DNA from 3 places in the uncultured Anaerobiospirillum sp. genome. Region 2 is predicted to be linked to each of the others. Evidence: predicted binding sites of a transcription regulator. Region 2 holds the regulator's gene; each other region holds the start of a gene.
The links. The regulator sigma-54, encoded in region 2, starts transcription at its own class of promoters, with help from an activator protein. The targets are predictions, from matches to a motif close to TGGCACNGTTTTNGCTT.
Positions count from the first base shown of each region.

Region 1: a site for sigma-54 is predicted at 8,956-8,972, ahead of RDO37_RS03870 (flagellin). Genes of this name have one in related genera too.
Region 3: a site for sigma-54 is predicted at 1,640-1,656, ahead of RDO37_RS02720 (Na(+)-translocating NADH-quinone reductase subunit A). Genes of this name have one in related genera too.

Region 1 is NZ_CABTML010000048.1:25-10,530, reverse strand. It holds gene RDO37_RS03890 (autotransporter outer membrane beta-barrel domain-containing protein) at 1-1,827, shown strand, start outside; gene ilvA (threonine ammonia-lyase, biosynthetic) at 2,553-4,085, shown strand; gene RDO37_RS03880 (flagellar hook protein FlgE) at 5,327-7,006, shown strand; gene RDO37_RS03875 (hypothetical protein) at 7,471-8,427, opposite strand; gene RDO37_RS03870 (flagellin) at 9,045-10,025, shown strand; partial or broken gene RDO37_RS03865 (flagellin) at 10,223-10,506, shown strand, end outside.
Region 2 is NZ_CABTML010000022.1:2,339-12,844, forward strand. It holds gene hpf (ribosome hibernation-promoting factor, HPF/YfiA family) at 389-670, opposite strand; gene rpoN (RNA polymerase factor sigma-54) at 1,474-3,243, opposite strand; gene lptB (LPS export ABC transporter ATP-binding protein) at 3,254-3,979, opposite strand; gene lptA (lipopolysaccharide transport periplasmic protein LptA) at 4,290-4,805, opposite strand; gene lptC (LPS export ABC transporter periplasmic protein LptC) at 4,786-5,358, opposite strand; gene RDO37_RS01890 (HAD hydrolase family protein) at 5,967-6,569, opposite strand; gene RDO37_RS01895 (KpsF/GutQ family sugar-phosphate isomerase) at 6,595-7,563, opposite strand; gene RDO37_RS01900 (ATP-binding cassette domain-containing protein) at 8,252-9,118, shown strand; gene mlaE (lipid asymmetry maintenance ABC transporter permease subunit MlaE) at 9,118-9,891, shown strand; partial or broken gene mlaD (outer membrane lipid asymmetry maintenance protein MlaD) at 9,985-10,449, shown strand.
Region 3 is NZ_CABTML010000028.1:48,083-58,588, reverse strand. It holds gene RDO37_RS02725 (AmpG family muropeptide MFS transporter) at 1-492, shown strand, start outside; gene RDO37_RS02720 (Na(+)-translocating NADH-quinone reductase subunit A) at 1,899-3,251, shown strand; gene RDO37_RS02715 (NADH:ubiquinone reductase (Na(+)-transporting) subunit B) at 3,255-4,499, shown strand; gene RDO37_RS02710 (Na(+)-translocating NADH-quinone reductase subunit C) at 4,492-5,274, shown strand; gene RDO37_RS02705 (NADH:ubiquinone reductase (Na(+)-transporting) subunit D) at 5,277-5,942, shown strand; gene nqrE (NADH:ubiquinone reductase (Na(+)-transporting) subunit E) at 5,945-6,544, shown strand; gene nqrF (NADH:ubiquinone reductase (Na(+)-transporting) subunit F) at 6,554-7,783, shown strand; gene RDO37_RS02690 (YhcH/YjgK/YiaL family protein) at 8,024-8,479, shown strand; gene RDO37_RS02685 (ROK family protein) at 8,724-9,689, opposite strand; gene RDO37_RS02680 (sodium:solute symporter) at 9,833-10,506, opposite strand, start outside.

The DNA of each region.
Region 1 (10,506 bases), on a different contig from region 2:
CCTAGCTCAACTGCGGCCGTATTTGCTGAGACCCTTATGTTCAAGGCTGGCAAGATCTTCGTTGATCCTGCTTACACTGAGAAGGCATCAGTTCTTGCTGTTCAAGAGATTAAGGCTGGTGATGCCAAAGAAGACGTGGGCGTATTAGCCGGCGGTCTGTATGTTGGTCAAAACGCTGCTTTCGGCTATGGCTTTGATGAGGCCGAGTTCAATTCAGTAATGGCCAACTACCTTGTAGATGGCAAGTTTGCTGATCCTACAAATTCTGGCTCAACTGGTCCTGCTAATGCTTTAGTTCTCAACAAGCCACTGTCTGTTAAGTACGATAACGGTATTATCGTAAAGCACGACATTACTGATACAACTGTAAACGGCAATATTCCTAAGAACACCTTAGAGCTTGGTAAGAACGCTGCTCTTATCATCACTGACAATGCATTCGGTGCTGACAAATCACAGCCTGCTATTACTTTCACTTCTGGCGCAGGCACAACAACCGTTGCAGCAAAGGTTCAGGCTGCAGAAGGTGCAAAGGTAAGCTTAATCGGTGACATCACTGCTAAGGATACTGGACTTAAGATCTTTGCAGCACAGGGTACTGGCAGCACAGTAACCGCAAGTGGTGATTTAGTTGTTGAGGCTGCTGGTGGTCTTTTGACTTACACTTATGCTAATGGTGCTGATCTTTCTACTACAGGTGTAACTCTAAAGCTTGATCCTGAGGTAGAGAAACAGATTCGTAGCTTAGTATCCGCACCTGTTGGTCAGATGTTTGTTGACTATGCAAATGGCGAGTTCTCTGGTGCTTCAGGCTTAGGCTATGACTTTGTAGTTAATACTCTTACTGCTAAGCAATACGGTGCAATCGATGCTGCTGCTCATGCTGCAACTTACGCAGGTGCCCAGCAGGCTGCTGTTGCTGCAGTAACCACCATGGCTGACGCAATGTTTGGTCGTGTTGGTGCCGTTGGTGTAGAGGCTGCAACCATTTCTGCCACTGGCTCACAGGCTAACGGCGGTGTATGGTTAACCCCAATGTACAAGTCTGTTGATTCCGACGGTTTCAACGCTGAGGGCGTATCTTACGGCTCAGATGTTGACCTTGCTGGTGTAGCATTTGGTACTGATACTGTAAACGGCAACATGCGTTTTGGTGCTGTATTCAACATCGGTTCTGGTGATGCAGAAGGCAAGGGTCAGGGTAATGGCCTCAAGGACGAGTTTGACTACTACGGCTTTGGTATTTACTCAGCAATGGGCTTTGGTAACTTTGCTTTAGTTGGCGATGCCTCCATGACCGTAATCTCTCACGAGGTTGAGGGCTTAGATCTTTCTGGTAAGGCTGACACCAAGGCTGTTACTATGGGCTTAACTGGTCAGTACACCATCTCTACTGCTGCAGTTGATGTAACTCCACACTTAGGTGCACGTTTCATCCGCATCAACACCGACAGCTATGACTTAATGTCAGCAGATGGTGCTATCGCTACTACTGACTTTGATGTGCAGAACGTATTCTCCATCCCACTGGGTGTAACCTTATCTAAGGCATTTAGCACCAGCGGCTGGACTTTAGCTCCTAGCGCAGACTTAACTGTTGCCTTCAACACTGGCGATACTGAGGCTAAGTCACATACCCAGTTCAACAGCACTAAGCCAATGGCTGTTGCTATGAACACTGAGGTGCTTGATGAAGTTCAGTACGGCTTAACTGTTGGCTTAGGTGCTCAGAACGGTGCATTTGGTACCTCATTTGGAATCAACTACACTGGATCTTCCAACACCGACAGCTTCGGCGTTAACGCACAGTGCCGTTACATGTTCTAATGAGCTCTTAGCTAAGAGTAAATCTATAGACTGCGCTTAAGACTTGATGTTTATAGCGTAGTCTAGCTTAAGCGATCATGGCTGATGATGGGGATAGATCATCAGCTGTGGTCGCTTTTTCGCTTTATGGGATACGAGATCTGCGTTGATTTTGCTCCGTGAACTTGGCTCTGAATAGGCTCTACACTCAATGCTCAAATCTCAATGAATTTACTAATCTGAATTGGGTTTACTGGTCGTTTTATCAGGATTACGTATTTGAATGCTCATACTTTATGTAACTGGGAAGTTAGCTGTTATGGCTTGCATGACGGGGATTGCAGATTTGTCTATAACTTGAAATGCAGTAGACGGTAGGGGAGTATGCACCAAAGTTACGCACCATTTTTGCCCAAACCTTAGTCAAGATAGGCACTTGCGGGGCATTGCAGTTTAGGCTTAGTTTGCGTGCTACTATCGAACTCATTATTTGAGGCCACTCTTTGAGTGGCATTGTTTTCTAGATGTCGCGGTTACAACTCTAATAACGACCGCCGCATCGACGCAAACTCACTTAACTTGGTAAGGCAGTAAGTAGGGCGTCACTTCATTTTGCTTGTATATCTGTGCATTGCCACATTATGCGTGCATAAGAATGCTATGAATTGATCTTTGCTTGGCATCTTTACTTGTTTGAGTTGGTATGTATTTAGAGTTTGCGTAAGACAGATTTTTAGGAGCGCACCATGAGTCAAGAGAATGCATTAAGCGGGCAGGACTATCTTCGTAAGATCTTGCTTGCACGCATTTATCCTGTTGCTCGTTTAACCCCACTGCACAAGCTTGAGAAATTATCCGACAAGATTGGTGGTGGCAAGATTTTACTCAAGAGAGAGGACTATCAGACTGTTCACTCTTTCAAGATTCGTGGTGCCTATAACAAGATTCGTCAGCTCTCTAAGGAGCAATTAAGCTGCGGTATCGTAGCCGCATCTGCAGGTAACCATGCACAAGGTTGTGCATTATCAGCCAAGAACTTAGGCTGCAAGGCAGTCATCGTAATGCCTAACACCACCCCAGACTTAAAGGTGGATGCTGTGCGTCGCTTTGGCGCTGAGGTAGTGCTGTATGGTGAGAGCTTTAACGAAGCCTATGACTATGCTCAAAAGCTCTCAAAGGAAAAGGGTCTTACTATGATCCCTCCTTATGACGATCCTGATGTTATTGCCGGTCAAGGCACCGTTGCTCATGAGCTCATGGGGCAGTGTAATGATATCAGCAGCATCTTTGTTCAGATCGGCGGCGGCGGTTTAGCAGCAGGTATCGCCGTATATATCAAGAACCTCATCCCTCACGTAAAAGTTATTGGTGTTGAGGCTGAAGGCTCTGCCTGTATGAAAGCTGCAGTAGATAATGGCAGCCCATGCAACATTGGCTTTGTTTCACACTTTGCTGATGGTGTAGCTGTAAGCCGTGCCGGTGAAGAGACATTCCGTCTGTGTAACGAGTATCTTGATGACATCATTACTTGTTCTAATGACGAAATCTGTGCTGCTATGAAAGACATCTTCGATGATACTCGTGCTATTGCCGAGCCATCAGGTGCTTTATCTTTAGCTGGCTGTAAGAAGTACTTACGTCAGCACAACATCAAAGAAGGCAATCACATTGCCATCATGTCTGGCGCTAACGTTAAGTTCAACACCTTACGTATGGTCGCTGAGCGCTGTGACGTTGGTGAAATGACTGAGGGTATCTTCTCAGTTGAGATTCCTGAGGTTAAGGGCTCATTCTTAAAGTTCTGTGAGACTATCGGCAACCGTCATGTGACCGAGTTCAGCTACCGTGTTCACCGTAGCGATCTGGCACGTATTTTTGCCTCTATTGAGCTTACTGAAGGTAAAAAAGAGCTCAGTTACATCACTGGTGAACTTGAGCAAGCTGGCTACAAGGTTACAGACCTAACTGAAGACACACTGGCAAAAGATCACGTGCGTTACATGATCGGTGGTCACTTAAAGGCAGGTGAAAAAGAGCGTTTATTCCTCTTTGAGTTCCCTGAGACTAAGGGTGCTCTCAATGACTTCTTAACTAAGCTTGCTGGCTCTTTAAGTATTTCTCTATTCCACTTCCGTATTTCTGGTTTAGAGTACTGCTCTGTACTGTGTGGCTTTAATGTAACCCATGGTAATGACGACTTAGAGCAATTTATCAGCACCATCAATTACCCATACATCGAGGTAACTGATAACGCTGCTTATCAGCAGTTCTTAGTCTAACAGACTATAAGATCATCAATGGCTGATGGCTGATGGATCATGTCTGCGCTTAAGTCGCAACCATCCATCTAGCCGTTAAAGATCGCCAAGGCGCTCCATGCGACCAAACATGGCAGCGCCTCTTTTAGCTCTCCTCCTAAGCATTCTGAATGCTTAAAGGACGCGCAATTACTTACCAAATGCATCCTCTCATGCTCTCTAGCTTATAGGTTATGCTTCTCAAGCTGAACTACCTTGTTAGAGCTAGATAGCTGTTACATACACCAATCTTGCCGAATAACTAAGAGCCATTCGCTATCCTTCCTCGCCTTAATGACAAAGGCATAATACAACAGCCATTGATTATCAATGCGGCATGCAGCTGCAGAAGTATAAATAACAGTTCACATCATTTTTTTTTTCGTGGCTTTATAAAACATATCACTATTTATGTAACGGTAGAATCAATTGGTTAATGTAATTTGCCTTGGAGCAATTAACAGCAGAGTAGGGCGCTATTTGCTTTATCTGCACAGTAAACATAATCTACCGAGCAGTAGAACGCTTAGTAGTATCTGTGTCATGAACTCATAGCTTTTATGATGTTATGGCTTAGTGTTACTTAGTCACAAGGCTGGTCATTTACTAACCATACTCAGACTTTATGGTCTATGAGGCTAAAGGGTACATTGAGATAATTGACTTGTTAAGGCGCATACAACATACAAGACAAAGGCATACGATGGCAGCTGCGGCTTACAGACTCTGATACAGAGCTCGTACTTAATGCGGCTTTGGTTTTTAGCGGTTCCATTACTCCATGATCCTGCCTTGACTTGAATGCATTGCACACGACAATTGCCTAACCGGGCCTTGTGGTTCGCTAGCTACTCGTACGTTTGGCTAGGTCGCTAAGAGTCAGTTTGAGAATGCTAAGAGGTCACGATGCATAATCGTGACAGTATGGAGGTTACGATGGTGTTTAGGAGCAGATCTTAGTTTCATGGATAGCTGTAAAGCATAGCGGCAAGATCTGCTATTGAGGAGGCGATCTCATTGCCGCGATAGGTAGAGTTACGTGTTTTTATGGATTTTAAGAACGCGGTGATCTTAGTTATAAAACATAGCGAAAAAGGCATATTTAAGGCATTTAACAAACTTTTTGTGTATATGGCATTACCTTTGCTCATTAAGCTTTGCACTTTGGCTACACTTTTTCCAAAGTGAGTAGCCTAAATAAGTTTTTGTAGTGGAGCAACGCTATGTTCGGAACATCAGTTAGCGGTATTAAGAACTCTCAAAAGCACATTGATGTGACTTCAAATAATATCTCTAATACCAATTCATACGGCTTTAAGAAGTCGCGTGCAGAGTTTGCTGACGTATATGCCAATAGCGTCTTCACAAACTCCAAGACCAATGCCGGTATGGGTGTACAAAACACCGTAGTGTCACAGCAGTTTGTACAAGGTGCACTCTCTGGTGATACTGGTAACCCACTGGATATGGCAATTCAGGGTAATGGCTTCTTTGTACTTGAGGGCCCTGGCTCTGATGCACAGACCTTTACTCGTAACGGTGCTTTCCAGATCAACAAAGAAGGCTTCGTAGTCACCGCTATGGGTGATTTCCTGCAAGGTTGGGACGTAAACCCAGATGGTACTACCACCTCCTTAGACCTTAGCAACACCCATAATATTCGTCTACCAGCCGACACTGGCGCACCTCAGATGTCTACCAACGTCTCTATCGGCGTTAACCTCCCAGCTGATAAAGACCCAGTTAAGCCAAACCAGCCTGCTCAAGATCCATGGTCTGGTGCTGCTTGGCCGCAAAATGTACCAGTAAATGAGTCGCAAGGTATTTTCCGTGGACCAGCTGGTGGCGCTAATCCAGACCCTAATGCTGCTAATTTTATCCAGTACTACACTGACTTTGATCCAAAGGATGCAAGCACTTACCAAGCATCTACCTCTCAGACTATTCACGACTCCTTAGGTCGTGCTCATACTCTGACTTACTACATGATTAAGACTGGTCCAGATGCTAAGGATTCTAACAACACTAACTGGACTGTAATCCCATACGTTGATGGACATCCAGTTGATGTTAAAGGCAAGGGCTTAGGCCAGGGTATCTCATACAAAGACAATCCTGTTTGCCTTACCGTAAATGGCAAGTCTACTATTGCTGGCTCAAATCTTTTTGGCTTCCAGGTTAAGTTTGGTCCAAACGGTGAGGTCTTAGAGCAGTATCCTGCTAAGGTTGAGCTTGTAAACCCTGCTGATGCTGCAGCTGCAAACCAGAAAGTTCCAGGCAGCTTACGTCATGCACTCTTTGGTAATCCAAATGCTCCTGCCAATTCTCAGGATGCAACTGGTGTGCTTGCACAGTTAAATCAAAATAACCCACCAAAAGACCTAACTTTCACCTTTAAGGGTCAGGCAGGCAATGACGGTAGCTTACATACTGCCTTAGGACAAGGTATTGAGCCAACTCAGATGCTGAATATTCAGTTTGCTGCAAGCCAGTACGGCTCATCAAACTTCTCTGTAAGCCAAGCTCCTACAAATGATGGCTATGCTACAGGTATTCTGATTGGTATGTCCGTCGATGAGAACGGCATTATCCAGTGTGAGTACTCCAATGGTCAGGTAAAGAATATTGCCAAGGTAGCTATGGCGGATTTTGCCAATACCCAAGGTCTGACTAAGATTGGTGATACTCAGTGGAAGCAGTCTAATGCATCCGGTGAGGCTATCGCTAAGGAAGCTAACTCAGGCTCATGTGGTTCTATTAAGGGCTCAAACCTCGAGCTCTCCAACGTAGACCTTACCAATGAGCTTGTAGAGCTTATCACTGCACAGCGTAACTATCAGGCTAATGCTCAGTCGCTGCAGACACAAAATACAGTTATGGACTCAATCCTCAATATCCGTTAATTAACTTGAATCCATACCTAACTTACGCCGAGCTTTGACTCGGCTTTTTTAATTGTACTCCACCAATCATCTGCCTCTTATCATTAAAACCTCAGTACTAGCGGCAATCCATTGAGTACTTCAAAACCAAGTACAACCATGTACAAGCTTAGAAGACCTTACGAGGATATCACGTTAGATAGTGGTCGACGTCTAGAACTACAAAGCGCAATGTGCAGTTGCGACAGCCTATGTACGATGGTTTCACTGGCAATGTCTTACTACCTCCTTACAACCAAGGTAAAAAGCATTCAGCTCTTGATTGCATTGTAAGAGAAAGATAATCGCGAGACGCTAGCAGCAAGACAACGTGCTAAGAAACTGAGCACTGCATAAGAGTTGGCAGAGATTAAAGAGTATTTAATGCGCTAAAGCAGGGTAGTGCTGGGCAGTTGCTTTAGCGCACTAAGAAGGAAGATCTATGATTAACCGCCGCAGCGACGCCATGAGCTGCTGATGCGGTAGCGGTGATCGCCAGTAATGTCTTCTAAGATAATTGGAGCCTTGCTAAGTGAACGACGATTTTTCATTGGGAGAATGCGTGTTCTGCCATGATCGTTTAAGAGCAAGAAGAGATTATCCAAATTACCTTCAGGCATGAAGTTAAAGCGGGCCATAATGCCATGGCCATCAGTAATCATAACGTGCTCAGGATGGTCACGGCTAAATGAGCCATCAGATCTCTCGTGGGAGATACAAGCACGCAAAGCAGTACCCATTACAGGTTGTGGACGGCTTACTGGTGGTCGATGAGACGGTCTATGTGGGTAGTATGCATCCGGAGTAGGCGGATAAGGCATGTAATCGGGGTTATTCTCATCAAAGTTTGGTCTGTAACCGGGCCTAAAGTGCCCACCATTTGGACCATGGGAAGGGCGAGCATTTTGACCATATTCACTCGGTGGCGGCGCAGGTTTGGTCTGATTTTGATTGTAATAGTCGTCCCATGCGCTGGAGTCATTAGTGCTTGTAGACCACTGGTAGTGGTTGGGGCCATAACTCTCACCATGAATACTACGGCTTGCGCGGTTTAAGTCCTCGTAGGCAGGAATACGATGCTGCTCAGCATTGTTTTTTAATTGCTCATTTGAGTAGCGTCGTACTTGCTCTTGACGATCAACACTAGAGTAAGCATTGCCTGAGTTGTTGTTCAGGTTGCCAACAGTAATGGTGCGCTTATCTGTGTAGATATCACCGCTCACTGAATTATTTGACTCAACTTGATTAGGAGAAGGTGTGCTGTTTGGATGCTCCACCTCACCAGTGCCCTCATAACGGTACTGATGAGAGAAGTCTAGCTCAGAGTTTGCCTGAGAAGGCATGGCTAGAGCAGCCAAAAGCGCAGCTGGTAACAGCATTAAACTAGGCATCCTATTGTGCATCTCTTTCTCCTAGTTATATGGCAAGTTTGCAGTGGGGTATAACAATTACCTATAAATATTTTACGGCATGAAAGTTAGCACTATATTAGCAAGCGCAAAAAAGACTCGCGTTCTCCTCACTAATCTCTCATTTTTAGCTGTTGATCAGACCGAGATCACCAATCGAGCTACAAAGTATCGTTTATCAGCTTACTAAGCACAACAGGACGTAGCTAAGCGTGTAACTGCCGCTCAGATGCCATAACAAACCTGCAGTAATTCTTTAACAAGCACAAAGCTTGAAGTAGCGTATGAAATTACCCAGCTGGCCACACATTACTGAGAAGTACAGCAAGCACACACTCAAGGCTCACTGTTAGTAAGACTAGACGTATTGGTATAGCAAAAAAAACAAGATCATGGAGCGCAGCATTGCCGTGTGGCAAAGCATTGCCACGCATATGTAACTGCAGTTATGGTAGGTATGTTTATGACACACTGGCTTAAACAAGCTCTTTATACACATTTAGCCAAACTGCTTTACGAAATAGGCACAGCTCTTGCTCAAAGCCGATCAGGAATGATATTGCCATGATCTTTCACAAGATGATCATGGCTTGCCTTATGAGAGATATACCATGGCTTTATATGTTAATACGAACGTTAGCTCTATCAACGCTCAGCGTAAGCTTGCTAACTCTACCTTAGCACTCAATACCTCTTATCAGAGACTGTCCTCAGGTCTTCGTATTAACAGCTCTAAGGACGATGCAGCAGGCCTTCAGATCTCTGATCGCTTAACATCCCAGATAAATGGCTTAAATCAGGGAAATCGTAATGCCAACGACGGCATCGCCTTAGCTCAAACCATCGAAGGTGCCTTAGACGAAACGACCAACATGCTGCAGCGTATCCGTACCCTTGCAGTACAGGCTGCTAACGGTACCAACACACAAAAGGATCGCCAGGCACTTCAAGAAGAAGTGAAGTCTTTATCTCATGAAATTAGCCGTATTGCTTATAAAACAACATTTGCTGGTGCAAATGTATTGATGAGTAAGGATGCAACCACAGGCGCAGGTGGTACCGGTGGTAATGTTAAGCTTGATACATTAAAGAATGCCAATGGAGAGTACTACTTTCAGGTTGGTGCCAATGCAAACGACATGATCAATCTTAAGATTGAAAATGGCTTCCATATCAATGGCATAGCTAAGATGGCTGGACTTGCCATTAAAGAGGATAAGCAGCAGGCAGCAGCTCAAGGTGGTACAGGTCTGTTTTTCACTAAAGCTGCCACACCTTCATTAGCATACTTCCTGGTCGACTCAGCATCTGTTGCCCAAGTAACTTTAGCAAACATCGATAAGATGATTGAAACAGTTGACTCACAGCGTGCGGCCCTAGGCGCAATCCAGAATCGTATGGAAAGCACCATCCGCAATCAGAGCTCCATTGCGGAAAATGAGTCTGATGCTCGCAGCCGTATTCGCGATACTGATTTTGCATCTGAAACTGCAGCTTTAACTCAGAACCAGATTATTCAGCAGGCTTCTCAGACCATTCTGAGCCAGGCTAACCAGCGTCCAACTGTGGCACTTAGCCTCTTAGGCCGTTAATACGCAAACATAGATTTTAAGACTCGTATCACTTTAAGGCCGCTAGCTCTCCTTTGCGGCCTTATTTGGTGGGAGTTTGTAGACAGTTTATTCGTAAGTGGCAGCTATGCCCTTTACGAATACATTGATTGCAAAAAGCAAGGTGGAGCATGGCGTCTAAGCTTCTCTGTCCTGCATAGACGATATTGGAGAGAATCATGGCTTTATACGTTAACACTAACGTGAGCTCCATTAACGCTCAGCGTAAGCTCGCTAACTCTACCTTAGCACTCAACACCTCATATCAGCGTTTATCCTCAGGCCTTCGTATTAACAGCTCTAAAGACGATGCTGCAGGCCTGCAGATCTCTGATCGCTTAACATCCCAGATAAATGGCTTAAATCAGGGAAATCGTAATGCAAACGACGGTATTGCCTTAGCTCAGACCATCGAAGGTGCTCTCGACGAGCAGACCAATATGCTGCAGCGTATTCGTACCTT
Region 2 (10,506 bases):
GTTGGAGCAAATGGCTCAACTGAGCCTGGGGTTATATCCAACTTTTTGAGGCTACATTAGTTGGCAGTATCTAAAACTGCAGTGCCTCGGGTGAGTGCAAAAAGTGTGTAGCAGTAGCGCTTGTTAGCTAATACAGCCCAGGGTTATGCTCTACTGCATAAGGCCTTACGGGGCCTCGGGTTACTAACTTAAACCTTTGTAGCAGAATCGTTGGCTCAACTGAGCCTGGGGTGGTTATTTCTGCTGTTTAGTAACGAACAAAAGTCCTTTGAGTTGTCAGATGCAAGAGTTTTCCTACAATCTCTTGCTAGTTCTGGGAATAGGGGGCGCTGTAGCCATGCCTCTCAAAGGCTTTTGTTATGAAAGTGAATCTGCAAATGCCCGTCGGTTACTCGTGTTTCTCTTTGTACTTGACTAACTGACGATCAACTTTGTCGATTAAGGCATCGATGGCTGCATACATGCTCTCATCCTCAGCTTCGGCATGCAGTGTACCGCCAGAAACGTTGAGGTCTGCTTTAGCGATTTGCTGGAGCTTCTCAACTGTCAGGGTAACAGCAATGGAAGTGATAACATCGCCTTTACGCTCGAGTTTGGTGAACTTCTCTGTAACATAGTCATGAAGAGCGTCTGTGACTTTAAGTCCTACACCTTGGATGTTAATCTGCATATATCTGATCCTTAACCCAACCTAGTTGGATACCGAGAGTGTGGCCGACGTCCACCGCCGTTACTGTACTATTGGTACTACGCAGTCCCAAAATAATCAATCCATAGCAGTATCAAGTAAAAGACTACGTATAACAGTGGTTCCTACTGCAAAGAAGCTAAAGAGGTTCTGTCAGAACAATTCGATAGCTGGTTACTTAACTTGACTCCCGTAGTCGCAAAACTGTTCAAAAGGAAAATATAGTCAGCGACGGTGTCAAATTAAGGGGAAGGGCTCGTCGAGGGCCCGTAAGAGAGTTGCATGACAACCTTTGATTTCATATTAACTAAATCAAAGCCTTATGGGGTCTTAAACTTAGCAAATCTTAGATGCAGATCCCGAAATGGTCTTTACGCTTTTTTCTAGGGCATGGACAAGCCTTAGGAAAACGCAGCAATCAAAAGTCATATATAAGCCAAAGACAAAAATATATGTGATCCTTGATTGATCCTGTGGTGATCTTGGTATTAATACCATCTTGTGATCTTTTGGGGCGACTTTCACTCAAATGATCCAAAGATGTTGTGGTGATCTTTTTAGTCTAGATGGGGTGCATGAGTTAAAACTCATGAGGCAGGGTATTATGCCCAAATTCTTTTTGGGGGCTATGTCCAAATTCTCTTTGGGGTTTATGCCCAAAGTAGTTTTGGGCATAGGCCCCAAAGTGCTCGTTTTTAGCTGACAATGGGGCGATGGGGAGTTGTAGTGGCGTTTCGTCTCGTGTTTCGTTTCGTCTCGTTAGTGCCGCTTTGAGTGGCGATGGTTTATACAAGACGCTTACGCTGTGAGGAAGAGCCGATACCAATAGACTCGCGGTATTTAGCGATGGTACGGCGAGCCACACAATAGCCCTTTTCTTTAAGCAGCACGGCGATCTGATTATCAGAGTATGGTCTGCGTGGATTTTCCTTTGAGATGAGTGATTTGATCTCTGCACGTATTGCAGTTGAAGAGGCTGTACCGCCACTTTCGGTGCTAACGTGAGAAGAGAAGAAGTACTTAAGCTCAAAGGTACCACGAGAGGTAAACAGATACTTTTCAGTAGTCACACGTGAGATAGTTGACTCATGCATCTCAACTTCGCGAGCGATGTCGTTAAGCACTAAAGGCTCCATACGACTCTCACCATGATCTAAGAAGGCTTTCTGATGCTGAATGATGCATTTTGAAACCTTGAGCAAGGTGTCGTTACGCTTAGCGATACTTTGAATAAACCAATTGGCCTCTTGCAGGTTGCTCTTGAAGAACTCTTTTTCACGCTCGTTGCGTGCATAGCAAGAGAGGGCTTTGTACTGTTCATTTAAACGCACGCGTGGCAGTGAGTCAGGATTAAGGACAACATCGTAATTGCCATTTTCATCTTTAACGACTAAGACATCAGGAATGATGAAATCTGACTTTTGCTTAACTGCAGTATTACCAGGGCGTGGGTTTAATGAAACGATGATCTCAATAACTTTCTTTAAGAGATCTTCTTTGATGCTTAACTGATTGCACAAGCCACGATAGTCATGGTTTGAGAGCATGTCGAGGTACTGAGAGACTACTAACTCAGCAAACAAGACCTCTTGGCTTACATTGGTCTGCATCATTTCACGAATCTGAATGAGCAGACACTCTTGTACAGTACGAGAGGCTACGCCTAATGGATCAAAGTGCTGTACGAGTTTTAGCACAATGGCCACATCTTCTTCTGTGGTATCTGGATAACGGCCGATAACTACAGAGACGATGTCCTCAAGGGATTCAGTTAAATAACCTGAGTCATCTACAGCATCAATAATAGCCTCGGCAATCTCACGATCGCGACCACGGATCTGAGAGCAGTTAAGCTGCCAAGTAAGGTGATCTCGTAAATCCTCTTCGGTTTCACCCTCATAGACAGTGTTAAGGCCAGTAATGCCGTTTTTAGAGCGTGACTTAGCAGAGACACTATCATCTCTAGCTAATGTATCGTGGTTAGATAAAGTCGAGATGGCACCAGGGTCCATCGCTGCTTCAGTTAATCTATCTGGCAGGGCAGTATTAGAAAGTGCATCATCTGCAGCTGAGAGATCAACATCTGACTCGCGATAGTCAGAGCCATAATCAAGATATTCTTGGCTAGCCTTGGATCCAGTTAGATCATAGTCTGAGTAGTCATCTTCACTACGTGAGCGAGAGTAGTCGGCGCGTGACTCACTATCTTTACCAATGAGCTCACCAGCAGAGGCAACTTCGTTGTGCTCGTTGTAGCCAGACATATCAATGTCCGCACCTTGGTAAGAGGCGTCATTACTAAATGGATCAAAGATCTCGCTATCATTGGCACGACGCTCGTTTTCTGCCATTTCGTCAAGCGAGTCCACATTAGAGTTAGCGATAGACTCATCAATCTCTAAAAGTGGATTTTTTTCGATAGTAAGCTGAATCTCCTGACGCAGATCTAGAGTCGACAATTGCAGCAGACGAATTGCTTGCTGCAGCTGTGGAGTCATAGTTAAGGTCTGTGTCTGGACTGCTCTCATTTGCAGAGATGTTTTCAAGCCAGCCATGAAAGTTTTCCTATAAAGAGAAATTCTTACCGAGGTACACTTCTTGTACCTTCTTGTTTTCAAGCACCTCTTGTGCGCTACCCTTAGCGATAATCTCGCCTGCATTTACGATGTAGGCTTTGGAGCATACATCAAGAGTTTCACGCACATTATGATCAGTGATCAATACACCGATATCTCTATTTTTAAGGTGAGTGATGATGTCCTTAATGTCAGAAATGGAGATTGGGTCAACTCCAGCAAAAGGCTCATCTAACAAGATAAATTTAGGGTTGGCAGCGAGTGCGCGGGCGATTTCTACGCGACGACGTTCACCACCAGAGAGAGCCATGCCAGCACTTTTAGCAATGTGCTCAATATGGAACTCCTCAATAAGCTCGTTGAGTCTATTTTGGCGCTCGTGCTTGTTAAGCTGCTTTTGCAGTTCAAGCACACTCATGATGTTTTCTTCTACAGTTAGCTTTCTGAAAATGGAGTTTTCCTGAGGCAGGTAGCCAAGTCCTGCTAATGCACGCTTGTGCATTGGTAAGTGGGTAATGTCCTGATCATCGATCATGACATTGCCATTTTCAGTGGAGATAATGCCCACAATGATATAGAACGAGGTGGTTTTACCTGCGCCATTTGGGCCTAAAAGACCAACAATAGAACCGCTCTCGATGGAGAGGCTTACATCATTTACAACCACGCGTCCTTTATAGGTTTTCTTAAGGTGGTTGGCCTGTAAAAGACTCATCTTGTTACCTGTTTATTGCCACGGTTAATACCGCTGCTTAATTAAAGCTCTATTCATGCAGTTGAGGGGTATAGCCAAATGGACATGTCTACCTTTGTTACAACTACTAAGATAAAAGAGCTTAAAAACTTTAACTCCAAAAACTAAGAGAAAACTTAGTCATGCAAACTGCTTTAAATTCCTAAGCTCGCTATTAGGAGTTTGCTTGGATCTTTGCTAGTTTTTTAATCCTGTAGCCACGTAAATTTCGTGTTTACAGATCTCAAGATCTAGCAAATTTAGATGCTGTTATAAGCTAGCATCTATTTTTTTACTTGTTATCTTTCTTGAAGTCAGCTGGCACAAAAGTACTCGATACTCGACCGCCTTGGCTGTTGTTGTTCACAGCACGCAGCTTTTGTGAGTTAATGTTGTACTCGATACGCTCGCCGGTCATCTTTGACTCACCTTGCCAGACTACAGCACGACCTTGCAGTATGATGCTAGTCTTTTGAGGGTAGTAGCTTAAAGTGCGGGCACGAGCCTTGATGTATTTGCCGTTATCTTGCTGTTGTTGGAAGTTAACTGGAGAACCATAGGCGATGATAGACTCTAAGTCACCATTTTCATTTCTGATGATCTCTACTTTATCAGCGGTGAGCTTAATAGAGCCTTGAGTTGCTTCTACATCACCAGAGAACACGATCTTGTTTGCCTGAAGATCAGCGCTTTGCTCAACTGATTGAACGTTGATTGACTGCTTACTATCTGTAGATAACGCATATGCATTATTGAAAGCTACAAGAGCTGCAGATGTAATCAGTATCTTACGGATTGTAGACCACATGAGGCTTGTCCTTGATTACTATGGTTTTCTTGTTCAGATCGATAACGTAATTTGATCCTGTGTTAGTAAACTTAGTGCCTTCGATACTCAGCTGCTGTTTAGAGCTGATGATCTTATTTTTAATGTCAAAGTGCACGCTCTTAGTACTAACTTGTTTGATCTCTGAGGTGTCTACATCTAAAGGACTAACGGTGACATTGCCTCGTAAATCGGCATAGTTGTCATGCACCATCACGCCCTCTTTAGCCTTGATCCTCCAGCCATTTTTGGCTGAGCCATCGTCGTTTTTATCGTAGAAAACACCATCAATACCAGTGACTTCTAAGAGCTTTTTGTTTTCATGGTATTTAAGCTCATCTGTTGTCATGGAATGGGTTATATGTCCGTCTTGATCGTAGAGCTCAGCTTTTAAGCCTTTAGAAACAAAGGTTGGGTAGAGATTGGAGATCTCTTCGTTGCTCAGTCTGCCTTTCAAGCCAGAGAAGTGATACAACAGAGCTGCTAAAACAGTCAGCATTGCAGCAATGATGATCGATCTTAAAGTAACGCCCATTAAGAATTACTTCCCATTAAATGCCAAAATCTTTGATAGCTAATACCACTCAAGGCGAGCCTACATCATTATTCTTAACTAGCAACGATTAGCCTATATAGGCTAAATCACAACAGCTAGCCAAGATAAAAACAGCGCTATGTTTAATTGAGGCAGCCTTGAAAACAGTCAAACATTCTAGCCTATTTATTCTAAAAATTGGCCCAAAATTTGCCGTGCAGGCCGCAAATTTGATCAAACTTGTGCTCATGCGCAAATATCAGTACAACTCGTCTTACAAAAGTAAGCAATATGATTGTTAATTAGCCTACGATTTAGTGTATTAGCATAATTACTGCACTATTTTGACCCATCAAATCTAGACAGGTTTGTAAAGTTAAATAGTTTAGACAGGGAAAATTAGGAAGGGCACTGCATGCCTTTAGGCACACAAGGAAAATTTAAGGCTGCACTCTTTGCTTAGATAGCAAAACAGTTGTGTGAATAGACTCAAGACGTGATTCAACCTAAACATGAGGTTGCCTCATGTTTAGGATAGATGAGTGGATTTTTGAGAGCTGTTGGTAGTGGAGTGATTGAAGTTTGTAAAGTTATTGAAGTTTGGGTCTTTATTGCGCACCCGGCTTGAAGCTAATTCCTTCCTTGGCTACTAAAGGACGGCCATCAGCGGTAATCTTGCCTTGAACCATCATAATGAGATCGCAAAACTCACGTGCAGCACCACGACCACCATCTAATGTAAGGACAATGGTAGCGATCTTCTTCATGTAGTGATAACCATCGTTAGGACATGCAGAAACAGCAGCGTTCTCAAAGAGCGGGATATCGTTGACATCATCGCCCATGACAGCTACTTCATCCTTAGAAAGATTAAGCTTCTCTAAGAGTTCTTCTAAGGCTACCTTTTTATCGGCGATACCTTGTATAACGTGCTCTATTTTGATCTCTTTGGCGCGACGCTGAGTAAGAGGAGAGTCACGTCCTGTGATAAGAGCCGTATGGATACCGGCATAGTGCAATAAGGCTATGCCCATGCCATCCTTACCATTGAATTTCTTAAGCTCGTTTTCCTGTCTATCTAAGTAAATACCACCATCAGTAATGGTGCCATCTACATCAAATACCACGAGCTTGATCTTACTGAGCTTATGAGCAACCTCAGCGCTTAAGTCCTGATAGAAGGTATGGAATACACTCTCAGTTAAACTCATACTGTCCCCTTAGAACTATGCTTGCTTATATGATTCCGGCGCGAAGCATATCGTGCATATTAAAAGCACCGATGATCTTATTGTCTTGATCTGTAACAATCATGGCGCTGATCTTCTTATCTTGCATGATGGCTAAAGCATCTGCAGCAAGACATTCAGCCTTAACACTAATACCGCCGTGGGTCATTACCTTGCTTAAATCGTCTTTTACAGAAAACTCTTTTTCTAAGGTGCGACGCAGATCGCCATCGGTGTACACGCCTACAAAGTGATTGTCTGCATCAGCTACAGCAACAATGCCGAGGTTTTTAGCAGTCATCTCTAAAAGAGCATCTTTGATAGTGACCTTATCTGAGCATAAAGGAATTTCATTGCCTGTATGCATGATGTCTTGGCAACGAACGAGGAGCTTTCTGCCTAAAGCACCGCCAGGGTGAGACATAGCAAAATCACGCTCGGTAAAGCCGCGAGCCTCTAAAAGGGCAATGGCTAGAGCATCACCAATGGCAAGCTCTGCTGTAGAACTTGAGGTTGGGGCTAGATTAAGCGGACAAGCTTCTTTGCTTACATGGGCGCTAAGAGCCACATCAGAGGCCTTAGCTAAAGAAGACTCTAAATTGCCAGAAATGGAGATCAGAGGAATTTTGCGGCGGCGCAGTAGCGGGATCATGATCTTAAGCTCGGTACCTTCGCCGGAGTTGGAGATAGCAATAACTACATCCTGATCTCCGATCATGCCTAAGTCGCCGTGAGCTGCCTCGCCGGCTTGAACAAAGAAAGCTTGCGTGCCTGTTGATGCCATGGTGGAGGCGATCTTGGTGGCAATATGACCTGATTTACCTACGCCAGTTAAGACTACCTTACCTTTGCATTTTAATAAGATGTCACATGCACGAGCAAAGTCTTCATTGATAGAAGGGACTAACTCAAGGATTGCTGCAGCTTCTTCTTGTAAAACGCGCTTGCCTGCTTGAATACATGTCTCGTGTAACATCTTTGTCTCCTAGGCATATATATGGTGATGATCCATAGCCTATAGTTATCGCTTCATAACGAACAGATTAGCAAAAAGTTTGTGCATTTAAGGTGCACAGTGCATCTTATTGATAGTCTTGTTCAGGTTATATTCTATGGTTTAGCCTTTGCACAGCAAAAGTTACATAATATAACGACTTTGCTAAGTTCTATCAGGGTTTTATTTGTTAAGCTCATGTTAACGATGAGCTTTGCAATGAGCATAACATTATAGCTGCATTTGATGCATACAGACATTAATCTAAGCTTTGCCTTTAGCATAAGTATAATTAGTAGCACAATATGCGCTCCCTGTATGGCAAGCTACATAAGTCTGTTCGTCCGTTTTATTAAACGTCAAAGAACAGCAGCTGACTGTGGTTTTGTCATAAAAATACAGGCAGTTTAAACCAAGCTTATTAAAGCCATCGCATGCTCTTAAACAAAGAGCGTGAGATTGCACATGTTAGCTAATTTAAAGCCATAACCTTAAGCACTCATCAAACAAGATTGCCTTGGTTTATAGATGAAAAGACGCTTAAAGATTAACGAATTTAGCTAACAAATTTAGGTGTTGTTCGTTGTTTCTATCTACTTGCCTTTATTCAGGTAAGCGCATCATGCTGTGTTAGAATCAGCGCACATTTTACCTGTTAAGGGTGTCCATGATGAGTATACAAAACTCGGATCTGCCTAAGACGACCAGTAATTGTGGTCAAGATGCTGCCTCTACTTGCAAGGCTCCTTCAGATAGCCTCGTTAAGGTAGAGAATGTATCGTTCTCTTATGCTGGCAGACAAATTTATAAGGGCATGACCCTGGATATTCCTCGAGGCAAGATCACAGCAATTTTAGGCCCATCAGGCACTGGTAAAACTACGCTCTTAAGATTAATTGGCGCACAGTTAACACCAGATGAAGGCCAGATCTTGTTTGACGGTATCAATATCCATAAGTTACCACGTAAAGAGCTTTACGATCTGCGCAAACGCATGAGCATGCTCTTTCAAAGTGGTGCTTTGTTTACCGATTTAAACGTCTTTGAGAATGTTGCTTTCCCTCTGCGTGAGCATACCAAGCTTCCTGAGGTCTTAATTCATGATCTTGTGATGATGAAGCTTGAGGCTGTAGGTCTAAGAGGTGCAGCTTACTTCTCGCCAAATGAACTCTCTGGTGGCATGGCACGTCGTGCTGCACTAGCGCGCTCCATTGCACTTGATCCTGAACTCATCATGTACGATGAGCCTTTCGTAGGTCAGGATCCTATTACTATGGCGGTCTTAGTAAAACTCATTGCCGACATTAATGAGTACTTAGGCGTTACCTCTATCATCGTTACCCATGATGTTGCTGAGGTGCTCTCTATTGCCCATCAGGTCTACATTGTGGCTGATGGTCATGTGATTGGTTCTGGTACTCCAGATGAAGTGCGCAATAGTTCAGATCCAAAGGTCGTGCAGTTTATTAATGGCGATTACGACGGTCCTTATGCATTCCGCCTCAAGGCAGAGCGTGACTATCTGGAGGATCTGTAATGTTTGATTTTATTGGCAGGATCGGACGTTATACCACCGGTAAGATTACTTCACTTGGCCGTTCGACTTTGATGCTCTACCATGCGCTCGTGGGTAGACCAGACTTTGGTAAGCATTTTCCGCTTCTCATTAAGCAAATCTATTTTGTTGGTGTGCAGTCTGTCATCATCATTTTGGTCTCAGGTCTGTTCATCGGCATGGTGCTTGGTCTTCAGGGTTTTAACATCCTTAAAGACTTCATGGCTACAGGTTCTTTAGGCCCATTAGTAGCTCTGGCTATCATTCGTGAGCTTGGCCCTGTGGTTACTGCACTGCTTTTTGCTGGACGTGCAGGCTCTGCACTGACAGCAGAAATTGGTCAGCTTAAAGCATCTGAGCAGCTTTCATCTATGGAGATGATGGCTGTAGATCCGTTAAGACGCATCATCTCACCTCGCTTTTGGGCAGGTGTGATCTCTATGCCTTTACTCTCTGTCCTCTTCTGCTTAGTAGGCATCTACGGCGGTAAGTTGGTAGGTGTCGATTGGCTAGGCTTAGATGACGGCATTTACTGGTCAGGCATGCAGGCTTCAGTTGATTTTGTCGACGACATTGGCTGCATGTTCATCAAGGCAGTGATTTTCTCTATTGCCTGCGTATGGATTGCTTTATTTAACGGTTATGACTCTAAGCCTACCTCAGAGGGTATTTCTGCAGCTACTACTGCTACTGTAGTTCAGTCATCCCTAGCTATCTTAGGCTTAGATTTTGTGCTGACAGCACTGATGTTTTAACGGATTTTTACGCTGAGGCCCGCAGTAGCTAAAAGAGTTTAGAGATATGGTTTCTCCCTCTTATATAGGCACCACAAGCTGCGGTGAATTTTTATGAAGTTTAGCAAAATTGAGTTTGGCGTCGGATTGTTTATGGTGGTCGGCATCGTTGCTGCCGTAATCATGTCCTTAAAGGTTGCAGGCTTAGTATTAGATAGTTCTTCTAATACCTACACTGTATCAGCCCGTTTTGACAATATCGGCTCTTTAAAGTTACGCGCCCCTGTACGTATTGGTGGTGTAGTAATTGGCCGCGTCGATAAGATCTACTTAGATCAAGAAGATCTGCTACCAGTGGTTGAAATGTCCATTGAGTCTCGTTACGACAAGCTCTCTTCAGACTCTAAGGTATCCATCTTAACCTCAGGCATTATTGGTGAGCAGTACATTGCACTGACTCCAGGCTTTTATGATGAGGACTTAGGTTCAACTTATCTTAAGAACGGTGATGAGATCATGGATACCGGTTCAGCCGTTATCTTAGAAGATCTTATCTCTAAGTTCCTGTACAACAGCTCTGTTGCTGACTCAGCTGAGAAAGACAAGCAAGCCTCAAAGAGCAAGGCTGATGACATC
Region 3 (10,506 bases), on a different contig from region 2:
CTCACCACCATAGGCATTGTGGCTAAGAATGTTGGCTTGTGGTCGACTGTAGCCGGAGGCCTGCTAGGCGGTGTGTTCATGTTAAAGCTTGGCATTAACCGCGCACTGTGGGTCTTTGGCTTTATTCAGGTAGTCACGATCTTAGGTTTTGTTCTTTTAGCCTACTTAGGTAAGAGTGGCACTCCATCAGTGGGGTTGCTCTCTTTAGTGCTAGTGTGTGAGTACGGTGGCGGTGGTTTAGGTACGGCAGCTTTCGTAGCATTCTTAGCCAAAGAAACTAATCCAGCCTACACCGCAACGCAGTTAGCGCTGCTTACAAGTTTCTCGGCCATTCCTCGTACTTTCTGTAATGCAGTAACAGGTTATCTTGTAGAGGGCTTAGGTTGGCAGAATTTCTTTATCTTCTGCACCATCATTGCGATCCCAGGTATGTTGCTTTTGTTTAAGGTAGCCCCATGGTCAGCAAAGGATGAAGTCGCTAATAAGGCATAAAGTTCACAACACATGATCCCCTCCATAGTGGAGCCACAAAGGGAACACATCCCACTTCACTTGCCATGCCTGTATGTGTGGCAAGCGTTGCTACGGGAGTTTGCTAGAAGGTGCGGCAGGTTAGTTAGATCTCATATTGCGCTGCAGCAGGTTAGTTTGATCTCTTTTGCGCTGCAGTAGATTAGTTTTAGTGCTTATTGCTTTGAGGCAGGGTTGTTTGATCTCTTTAGGCGTTGTGGTGATCTTAGATAGCCTCTCGTGATCTTAGATTCTTGTATGGTAGTTTGGCAAAAAAATCATAATTGTGACCTGAGCAAGGGTTAAATTGGTATGGTCAAGCTTGTATGCAAGTTAGTCTATTTGTGTAAGTTTAACCGTGTATTTTGAGTGTATTTGAGCCATGGTGAGGCATAAAGACTTTCCAAATGGTGCGCATAAGAGTCAAGTTTGTAAAGGTCATCAAACATTATGTTGTTAATGTGATATCGATCGGTTTAGACCTTACAAAAGCGCATGAATTTCACGTTCTTAAACAAAGTGTAGCTTGCTTGTCATAAGACATTGGTATACAAGTAAGCTAAGGCGTACCCTCCTCTTCATGTTTAACTTTGCTTTAATCACGCCGTTTGGGAGTTGTTTAGTATCACAAGCTACGAGTAATTTGCCATATGCATGCGTGTCATAGTTTTTTCTAACTTTGTCACAATAGCCGCATAACGTGGCAGTTACGGGGGATAACGAGTACTTTTTGTGTTAAAATTTGGGACTTGATGCCTGCCTCTGATTTAGGGTTGCGGGTACCTTTGACACTCATATTTTCGAACGCTAGCTGAGGCGTAAACGCAAAATTAGCGCTCATTCAATGCTTTGAAATTCTCTTTGCAAGTGTATCTAGGCTTTGCAAGTAATAGTTTTATCAGCCCATTTGCGGTTGTCTAACTTATCAAATGCAGTGTAGATACTCTTTAGGGTCATATTTTCCCCAATCAGACTGTCGTATTGATAGTCTGAGTGCTGTCAACTGAAGTTGAACACCATCTGTGTGTTGCACTTAGCTAAAAGCGTGTAGCACAACAGCGTGCCGATGAGGATAGTAGGCTAAACCCACGATCCTGCATCATGGCACTAAGCAGATAGTGATCTCTCTTGGGACGGTAATCGGATGAAGAGAGAACTTCAGCTTGTGACAGCGAACCGTTTTCTTTGGGTGTAATGGTACTCAAGCTCAATTAAAGGTTTTGTGTCCTTGCTTGTGTCATTAGACTCGAGCAAGTCACGATGGCTTTGATATCAAAGTCGAGGATTCGAGCTTAAAAACAGTCTGTTTTAAGTAGGTCTGAGACGTTAGAGGTCAGTCTGAAGTACGTGGAGCATAGCTCCGAGTAAGTTTTGTATTGGAACCGCCTATGATTAACATCAAAAAAGGATTGGATCTGCCTTTAAGCGGCCAGCCTGAGCAGTCAATAGGTGCATGTCCTGAGGTTAAGCATACAGCTTTACTAGGCTGTGATTACCCTGGTCTGCGTCCTTCAATGTCTGTTGAAGTTGGTTCAGCTGTTAAAAAGGGTCAGGTACTGTTCGAGGACAAGAAAAATCCAGGAACACGTTTTACCGCACCTGCTTCCGGTACTGTTGTAGCAGTTAACCGTGGCGAGCGCAGAGCCTTCCAGTCAGTCGTTATCGAGATCGATGAGTCTGTTAAGGGTGTGGAGTTTAAGAAGACTCCTGCTGACAAGCTTTCTGACCTTACCGTTGAAGACGTTAAGAGCCAGTTAATCGAATCAGGTGCATGGACTGCATTCCGTACCCGTCCTTTTGACAAGGTACCTCGCGTAGACTCAATTCCTCACTCAATTTTCGTAACTGCAATGGATACCAATCCATTAGCTCCTTGCGCAAATGTAGTGATCGCTGAGCAAGCAGAAGCATTCAAGAATGGTTTAACTGTGTTAAGCCGCATTGGTGTTACTGTTTTCGTCTGCCATGGCGACAAGTCCATCCCAATGGTGAGTGCTCCTAACATCAAGGAAGAGATCTTCGTAGGTCCTCATCCTGCTGGTTTACCAGGCACCCACATCCACTTCCTCGATCCAGTTTCCGAGAGCAAGACTGTTTGGCACATTGGCTACCAGGACGTTATCGCAATTGGTCACCTCTTTGTAGATGGTGAGGTTTACAACAAGCGCGTTATCTCCATCGCTGGTCCAAATGCCAAGGAGCCACGTCTTGTTCGTACCATCGTTGGTGCTTCAGTTGCTGAACTGACCGCTAACGAGGTTATCCCATCTGAGATGGGCGTTCGTGTAATCTCTGGCTCAGTTCTGTGGGGCTACACCTCAGTAGGTGCTTTTGCTTACTTAGGCCGTTACCACCAGCAGATCTCTATTTTAGAGGAAGGCAGAGCAAACGACTTCATCATGAAGAGCTGGCTCGGTGCAGGCTTTAAGCGTCACACTGTAACTAACGCTTACATCTCTTCATTCATCAAGCCATCTGAGTACATCATCAATACCGCCGTTAATGGTGGTTCACGTACCATGGTTCCTATCGGCACCTATGAGAAGGTATTCCCATTAGATATGGAGCCTACCATGCTCATGCGTGCTATTGAGATTAACGACGTTGACCAGGCTAAGATGTTAGGCTGCTTAGAGCTTGCTGAAGAAGACGTAGCTTTATGTACCTATGTATGCCCTGGCAAGAATGACTATGGTCAGTACTTACGTCGTAGCCTCACCAAGATCGAGCTGGAGGGTTAAAACGTGTTGTTAGGACTCTTTAAGAAACTGGAGCCTATGTTCGAGAAGGGCGGCGTCTTTGAGAAGCTGTACCCTCTGTTCGAAGGCGCTTATACCTTCCTTTACACCAATGGTAAGGTAACCACTGGCAATACTCACGTGCGCGATTACATCGATTTAAAGCGCATCATGATTATTGTTTTCGTTGCAGCACTTCCTGCAATGTTCTGGGGCTGGTTCAACGTTGGTAGCCAGACCGTGATGGCTTTAGCCACAATGCCTAATGGCGCTGAAATCGCTGCTACTTCTTATGCACTTTTCAGCAACGACTACCACTTTGCTTTAGTGCAGATGTTAGGCGGTTCATTAGGTGCTGACGCTGGCGTATGCAGCAAGCTCTTAATCGGTGCTGTTTACTTCCTCCCAATCTACCTCGTTACTTTCGCTGTAGGTGCTTTCTGGGAAGTTTTATTCTGCATCGTTCGTCGCCACGAGATTAACGAAGGCTTCTTCGTTACCTCCATGCTCTACGCCCTCATCGTTCCTCCAACACTCCCACTGTGGCAGGCTGCCTTAGGTATTTCCTTCGGTGTTGTTATTGCCAAGGAAGTATTCGGTGGTACCGGTCGTAACTTCATGAACCCAGCTTTAGCTGGTCGTGCTTTCTTATTCTTCGCATACCCTGCATCAATGTCCGGCACCAACTGCTGGGTACCAGTTGATGGCTTCTCAGGCGCTACCCCACTTGCTCAGTGGGCAGAAGGCGGTGAGGCAGCTCTTGTCAACTTCGCAGGCGAGAAGATCACCTGGATGGACGCTTTCTTAGGTAACATCCCAGGCTCTATCGGCGAAGGCTCTACCTTAATGATCTTATTAGGTGCTGTAGTAATCATTGCTTTAGGTATCGCTTCATGGCGTATCATGGCCGGTATTGTTGTAGGCGCATTCATCTGCTCCTCATTATTCAATGCTATCGGCTCTGAGACCAACATGATGTTCTCCATGACCTTCATTTGGCACTTAGTATTAGGTGGTTTTGCATTCGGTGCTGTCTTTATGGCTACCGATCCAGTGTCTTCTTCCTTCACTACTGGTGGTAAGTGGGCATTCGGTATCTTAATCGGTGTTATGGTCGTTATGATTCGTACCGTAAACCCTGCTTACCCAGAAGGTATGATGCTTGCCATTCTGTTTGCTAACTGCTGGGCACCACTGTTCGACTACTTAGCAACCAACCGCAACATCAAGAGGAGACTTGCCCGTGCTTAAGCTCAATAAAGACTCCGTATTCGGCACTTTCGTTGTTATCATCGCATTCTGCTTAGTATGCTCTGTGGTGGTATCAAGTGCTGTGGTTGCCTTAGGACCATTCCAGCAGGCAGCTATTGCTAACGATCGTCAGATCAACATTCTGCGTGTTTCTGGCTTTGAGGTTGAAGGCTCTGTTGCTAAGACCTATGCAAAGCACATTGAGGCTCGTTTAGTTGATCTCGAGACTGGTAAGTATGTTGAGGACAGCGCTATCGCTCCTTCTGACTTCAACTTCCAGTCATTAGCAAAGAACCCAGACTTCAATGTTGCAATTCCTGCAGAAGAGGACGTTGCTAACATTCGTACTCGTACTAAGTTAATGCCAATCTACCTTTCTAAGGATGAGAACGGCAATACCGTACGTTACATTCTTCCTTTCTATGGCATGGCTCTGTGGTCAACTGTTTACGGTTACGTAGCACTTGATCCGGATGGCAACACCATTAAGGCTGTTACTTTCTACAGCCACGGTGAAACCCCAGGCTTAGGTGGTGAAATCGATAACCCACGTTGGCAGGCTTTATGGCTTGACAAGAAGCTCACCCGTGAGGATGGCTCCCGTGGTTTCAACATCACCAAGACCCCTGACCACAATGGTGAAGGCAAGGATTATGACGTTGACAGCCTCTCTGGTGCTACCTTAACCGCTCGCGGTGTAGATAACGCAGCCAACTACTGGTTCGAAAACGCATACAAGGCTTTCCTTGAGAACTTACGCAAGGGAGAAATGTAAAAATGTCTGATGCAGCAAAGGCTCCATCTTGGAAAGAGGTACTGCTCGATCCGCTCATCGCCAATAACCCGGTGATGATTCAGATTCTGGGTATCTGCTCTTCCTTAGCTGTTACTTCTTCCATGAAGACAGCATTCGTTATGGGTGTGTCCGTAGTTTGCGTTTGTGCTATTGCAAACACCTGCGTGTCTGTTACTCGTAACTATATTCCTAGCTCTGTGCGTATTATCGCTCAGATGACCATTATTGCCTCTCTGGTAATCCTGGTTGACCAGATCCTCAAGGCTTTTGCCTATGACCTGTCCAAGCAGTTATCAGTTTACGTAGGTCTGATCATTACCAACTGTATCGTTATGGGTCGTACTGAGGGCTTTGCTCTGAAGTATCCTCCATTACCTTCTTTATTAGACGGTATTGGTAACGGCTTAGGCTATATGCTCGTTTTATGCATTATCGCCACTGTTCGTGAGATCTTCGGTTCAGGTTCTTGGTTCGGTATTACCTTATTCGAAACCGTTAACAACGGTGGTTGGTATGTACCATGTGGCTTGCTCGTAATGCCACCTTGCGGCTTCTTCTTAGTTGGCCTCTTAATTTGGCTGACCAAGACCTTCCGTAAGGATCTGGTTGAGCAACCTGAGTATGACACCCATAAGCAGGATTACTAATCATGGTTGAACATTACCTTTCTCTTTTAGTAAAGAGTATCTTCATCGAGAACATGGCTCTGGCCTTCTTCTTAGGTATGTGTACTTTCTTGGCTGTGTCCAAGAAGGTTACCACCTCTGCAGGCTTAGGTGCTGCTGTTATCATGGTGCAGATGCTGGCTGTTCCAGTAAACAACCTGGTTAATGCTTACATCTTAAAGCCTGATGCTTTAGTTGTTGGTCTTGACCTTTCCTTCTTAAGCTTCATCACCTACATTGGTGTTATCGCAGCTTTAGTACAAGTACTCGAGATGTTCCTCGACAAGTTTGTACCTTCTCTTTACAGCGCCTTAGGTATTTTCTTACCTCTGATCACTGTAAACTGCGTTATCTTTGCAGGTGTTTCCTTCATGGTTCAGCGTGAGTACAACTTCACTGAGTCTGTAGTATATGCATTCGGTTCCGGTACCTCTTGGGCCATGGCACTGGTGCTCTTATCTGCAATTCGTGAGCGCTTAAAGTACTCTAACGCTCCTGATGGTATGCGTGGCTTGGGTCTGGTATTCATCACCTCTGGTCTGATGGCTATCGGCTTCATGTCATTCTCAGGCATTTCGCTCTAAGGGGGATACATGTTTACAATCGTATCGGGCGTTTTTATGTTCGTGGTTGTAGTTGCTATTCTCGTAGCACTCATCCTCGTAGCAAAGCGCTTCTTAGTGAACTCCGGTGACATCACCATTGGTGTTAACGGTGATCCATCTTTAGGCTTCAAGTGTCCTGCTGGTACCAAGCTGTTAAACGACTTATCCGACAAGGGTATCTTCGTTTCTTCAGCTTGCGGTGGCCGTGGTGCTTGCGGTCAGTGTAAGGTCAAGGTCGTTAAAGGCGGCGGTGACGTATTACCTATCGAGTATTCTCACTTCACCAAGCGTGAGATCCGTGAAGGCTGGCGTTTAGCTTGTCAGGTTACTGTTAAGGGTGACTGCGAGTTAGAGCTGCCTGCTGAGATCTTCGGCGTTAAGAAGTGGGAGTGTGAAGTTATCTCTAACGATAACGTAGCAACCTTTATTAAGGAGTTCCGTCTGAAGGTTCCTGAGGGCGAGGAAGTTCCATTCCGCGCTGGTGGTTACATTCAGATTGAAGCCCCTGCACACACTGTTTACTACAAGGATTTTGATATCCCAGAGCAGTACCGTGCAGATTGGGAGCACTTTGGTTTATTTGACCTGGTTTCAAAGGTTGATGAGCCTTCTATCCGTGCTTACTCCATGGCTAACTATCCTGACGAGAAGGGTCTCATTATGCTTAACGTGCGTATTGCTACCCCACCTCTCCGTCAGCTTAAGGAACTGCCACCTGGCATCATGTCTTCATACATTTGGAGCTTAAAGCCTGGTGATAAGGTTACTATCTCTGGTCCATTCGGTGAGTTCTTCGCTCGTGAGACCGACAATGAGATGGTATTCATCGGTGGTGGTGCCGGTATGGCCCCAATGCGTTCACACATCTTTGACCAGCTCAAGCGTCTTAACTCTAAGCGTCGCATTTCTTTCTGGTACGGTGCTCGTTCCATGAAGGAAGCTTTCTACGTAGACGAGTTCGATCAGCTGGCAAAGGAACATCCAAACTTCACCTGGCACTTAGCTTTATCTGAGCCTCTGCCAGAGGATAACTGGACTGGCTTAACTGGCTTTATTCACAATGTTCTCTATGAGAACTACTTAAAGAACCACAAGAGCCCTGAGGACTGTGAGTTCTACATGTGCGGCCCTCCAATGATGACCAAGTCTTGCGTAGACATGCTTCACTCATTAGGCGTTGAAGACGAGAACATCCTGTTCGATAACTTCGGCGGTTAATAACGCACTGTTAGCTTGATAGCTAACGATTAAAAAAGGCCCAGATGCTTTTGCACTGGGCCTTTTTTTTTATCCACACAATTAGATGTAAATTGCCTCACAAATCTAGATTTGATAAGGGATTTAAGCAAAAAAAAAGCTTGCCTCAAATGGGCCTAACGACAGCAATTAGTAGTACAATAACTAGTATGTCAGAGGGTGATTTTTCCCTCGTTACACACGCTGTCACAGGAGCATTTTATGTTAGCTACTTCCCTTGAGCTTGCTACTAAGTACAACTACCTTGAAGAGAAATTTGCCAAGAGCATCGAGTGGCTCAAGAACAACGACGCTACCAAGCTCGAGAACGGCCGTTACGACATTTGCGAGGGTGCTTTTGCTCTCGTTCAGCGTTACACCACCGTTCCTTTTGAGGCAATCCGCTTCGAGGCCCACAACGACTACTTCGACATTCAGTACTTAGCTCAGGGTGTTGAGTCTTTCAACGTATGCATGCGCAGCGACCTTCAGGTTACTGAAGAAGATCCAGCAAACGACATGGTCTACCTCTCAACTCCAGAGAAGTACACTTCTGTTACCTTACAGAAAGGCCAGTTCGCTATTGTTCCTCCTGAGGAGGCTCACCAGCCACGTATCGCTTACCAGGGCCAGCCTGTTGACGTGGTTAAGGTAGTGGTTAAGGTTGCTGTTAAGTAATTTTTGACTAATACATCCAACAATTAGCTAAAAGAAAATAACTTATCTAACATAAGTTTACTGCCTAACAAGGCCTTAATAATTAGTTAGATTGTGGATGTTTCGGTGTGTGGAATTAAAAAGGCGCTATCCAATGGGATGCGCCTTTTTTCTTGGCCACAGCATAGTTACAAAAAACAACAAAAAAGGCGCATCCCATTGGATAGCGCCTTTTGCTTGGGTATAAATTAAATGCTGTAGATGATTACATCAGGCCACGGCGTTGCTTGAAGTGGTAGAAGCCACCGAGCATACCAGCATCATTACGCAGCTTGGCAAACTCGATACGAGTAGCGCGGAATACGATCTCACGGAGCTTCTCTTTAAGTGCAGCCTCAATGCGTGGACGTAAGTAGTCTTCACGAGCCATGATGCCACCGCCTAAGATTACGGCCTGTGGGTTTTGTACGGAAACTACATTGGTAATACCATCAGTTAGGTGCTCGATAAGTTCATCGATAGCCTTGATGGCAACTTCATCACCAGATTCAGCCTCGTTGAAGATACGAATACCATTAACCTGATCGACACTCTCACCACGAAGCTGAGCGTAGTACTTAACTAAATAAGTAGTAGAGGCTAGGGAGTGTAACATGCCGCCTGGAACGCGCATGTAAGCAATTTCTCCAGCACTATTTGAAGCACCAGAAATTAGCTTACCATTGCAGATCATTGCGCCACCGATAGAGGTGCCAATGGTCATGCAAAATACGCTATGGCAGCCGCGACCAGCACCTAACCACATCTCGCCTAAAGCAGCGCAGTTAACATCATTTTCAACCTCGCAAGGCAGTGAGAACTCACCAGTTACGATTTCTTTGAAGTTAACGCCAGTGTAATCAGGGATAGCATCAGGCAGAGCATAAACAAGCTTACCTTGATCAGGGTCGACCATACCAGCTGTTGAGATACTTACACCCTTAATCTGAGCGCCATACTTTTCTAAAGCAGCAGCGGTAATCTTCTTTACTTTGCTGACAATGCCAGGACCACCAAACTTGCTTAAATCAATCTCGGTGCCACTTTGTTTAGCTGCCTCGAGCTGAGCCTCAGTTGGCTTTGCCTCAGTAGGCATTTCATTACGCTCAAGTAAAGTACCATCGAGGGTGGCAACGCCGCTCTTAATTGCTGTGCCGCCAATATCAATGAGCACATAGAGATCCTGTTGCATGAGTATTTCCTGTCTGAGTTTTAACTTATGTACCAACAAAAAAAGCAGGGCGAGGCCCTGCTTTTTAGGTTTTTTAACGGAGCCTGTGAGATTTGAGGCTTATTTAATGAGCCTCAAATCATGCTCAGTTTTGATCTTAAAGATTAGTTCTTAGCAGTTAAGTAGGTTGAACCTTCTGGAGCAACGAACTCTTTGCCAGTAGCCTTGGCCTGAATTACAGATACGATGATACCAACGATTAAGGTAACAGCCATGGCGATGAAAGCGTACATCCAGAATGAGATTGAAGGTACGTTGTACTTGCAGTAGAACACGATAGCGGTTGCTGCAACGAAGCCGATGAAAGCACCTAAAGCAGTGGTCTTGCGGGTGAAAGCGCCTAATACGAATACACCAGCTAATGCACCTAAGGCCTGACCTAAGAATGAGTTGAAGAGCTCATAAGCGGACTTCACATCAAGACGTGCTAAGTACATAGCAACTAAGATTGCGAAGATACCGATTGCCAGAGAGATGTACTGAGCAATCTTGGTCTGACGCTCGTAGGACATGTTAGGGGTAATCTTAGTCTGGATGTCCATAACCCAAGAGGTAGCAACAGAGTTAATACCAGTTGAAAGGGTTGACTGTGAAGCGGCATACAGAGCAGCTAAGATGATACCAGTGATACCTACTGGGAGCTCATAGGTTAAGAAGTAAGCGAATACCTTATCCTGTGAGTGACGGAACAGATCGGTGATCTCTTCTGGGTTCTGGTTGTAGTAGAGGTACAGAGCGGTACCAACCATGTAGAATACAGATGCGCAGAAGATAGAGA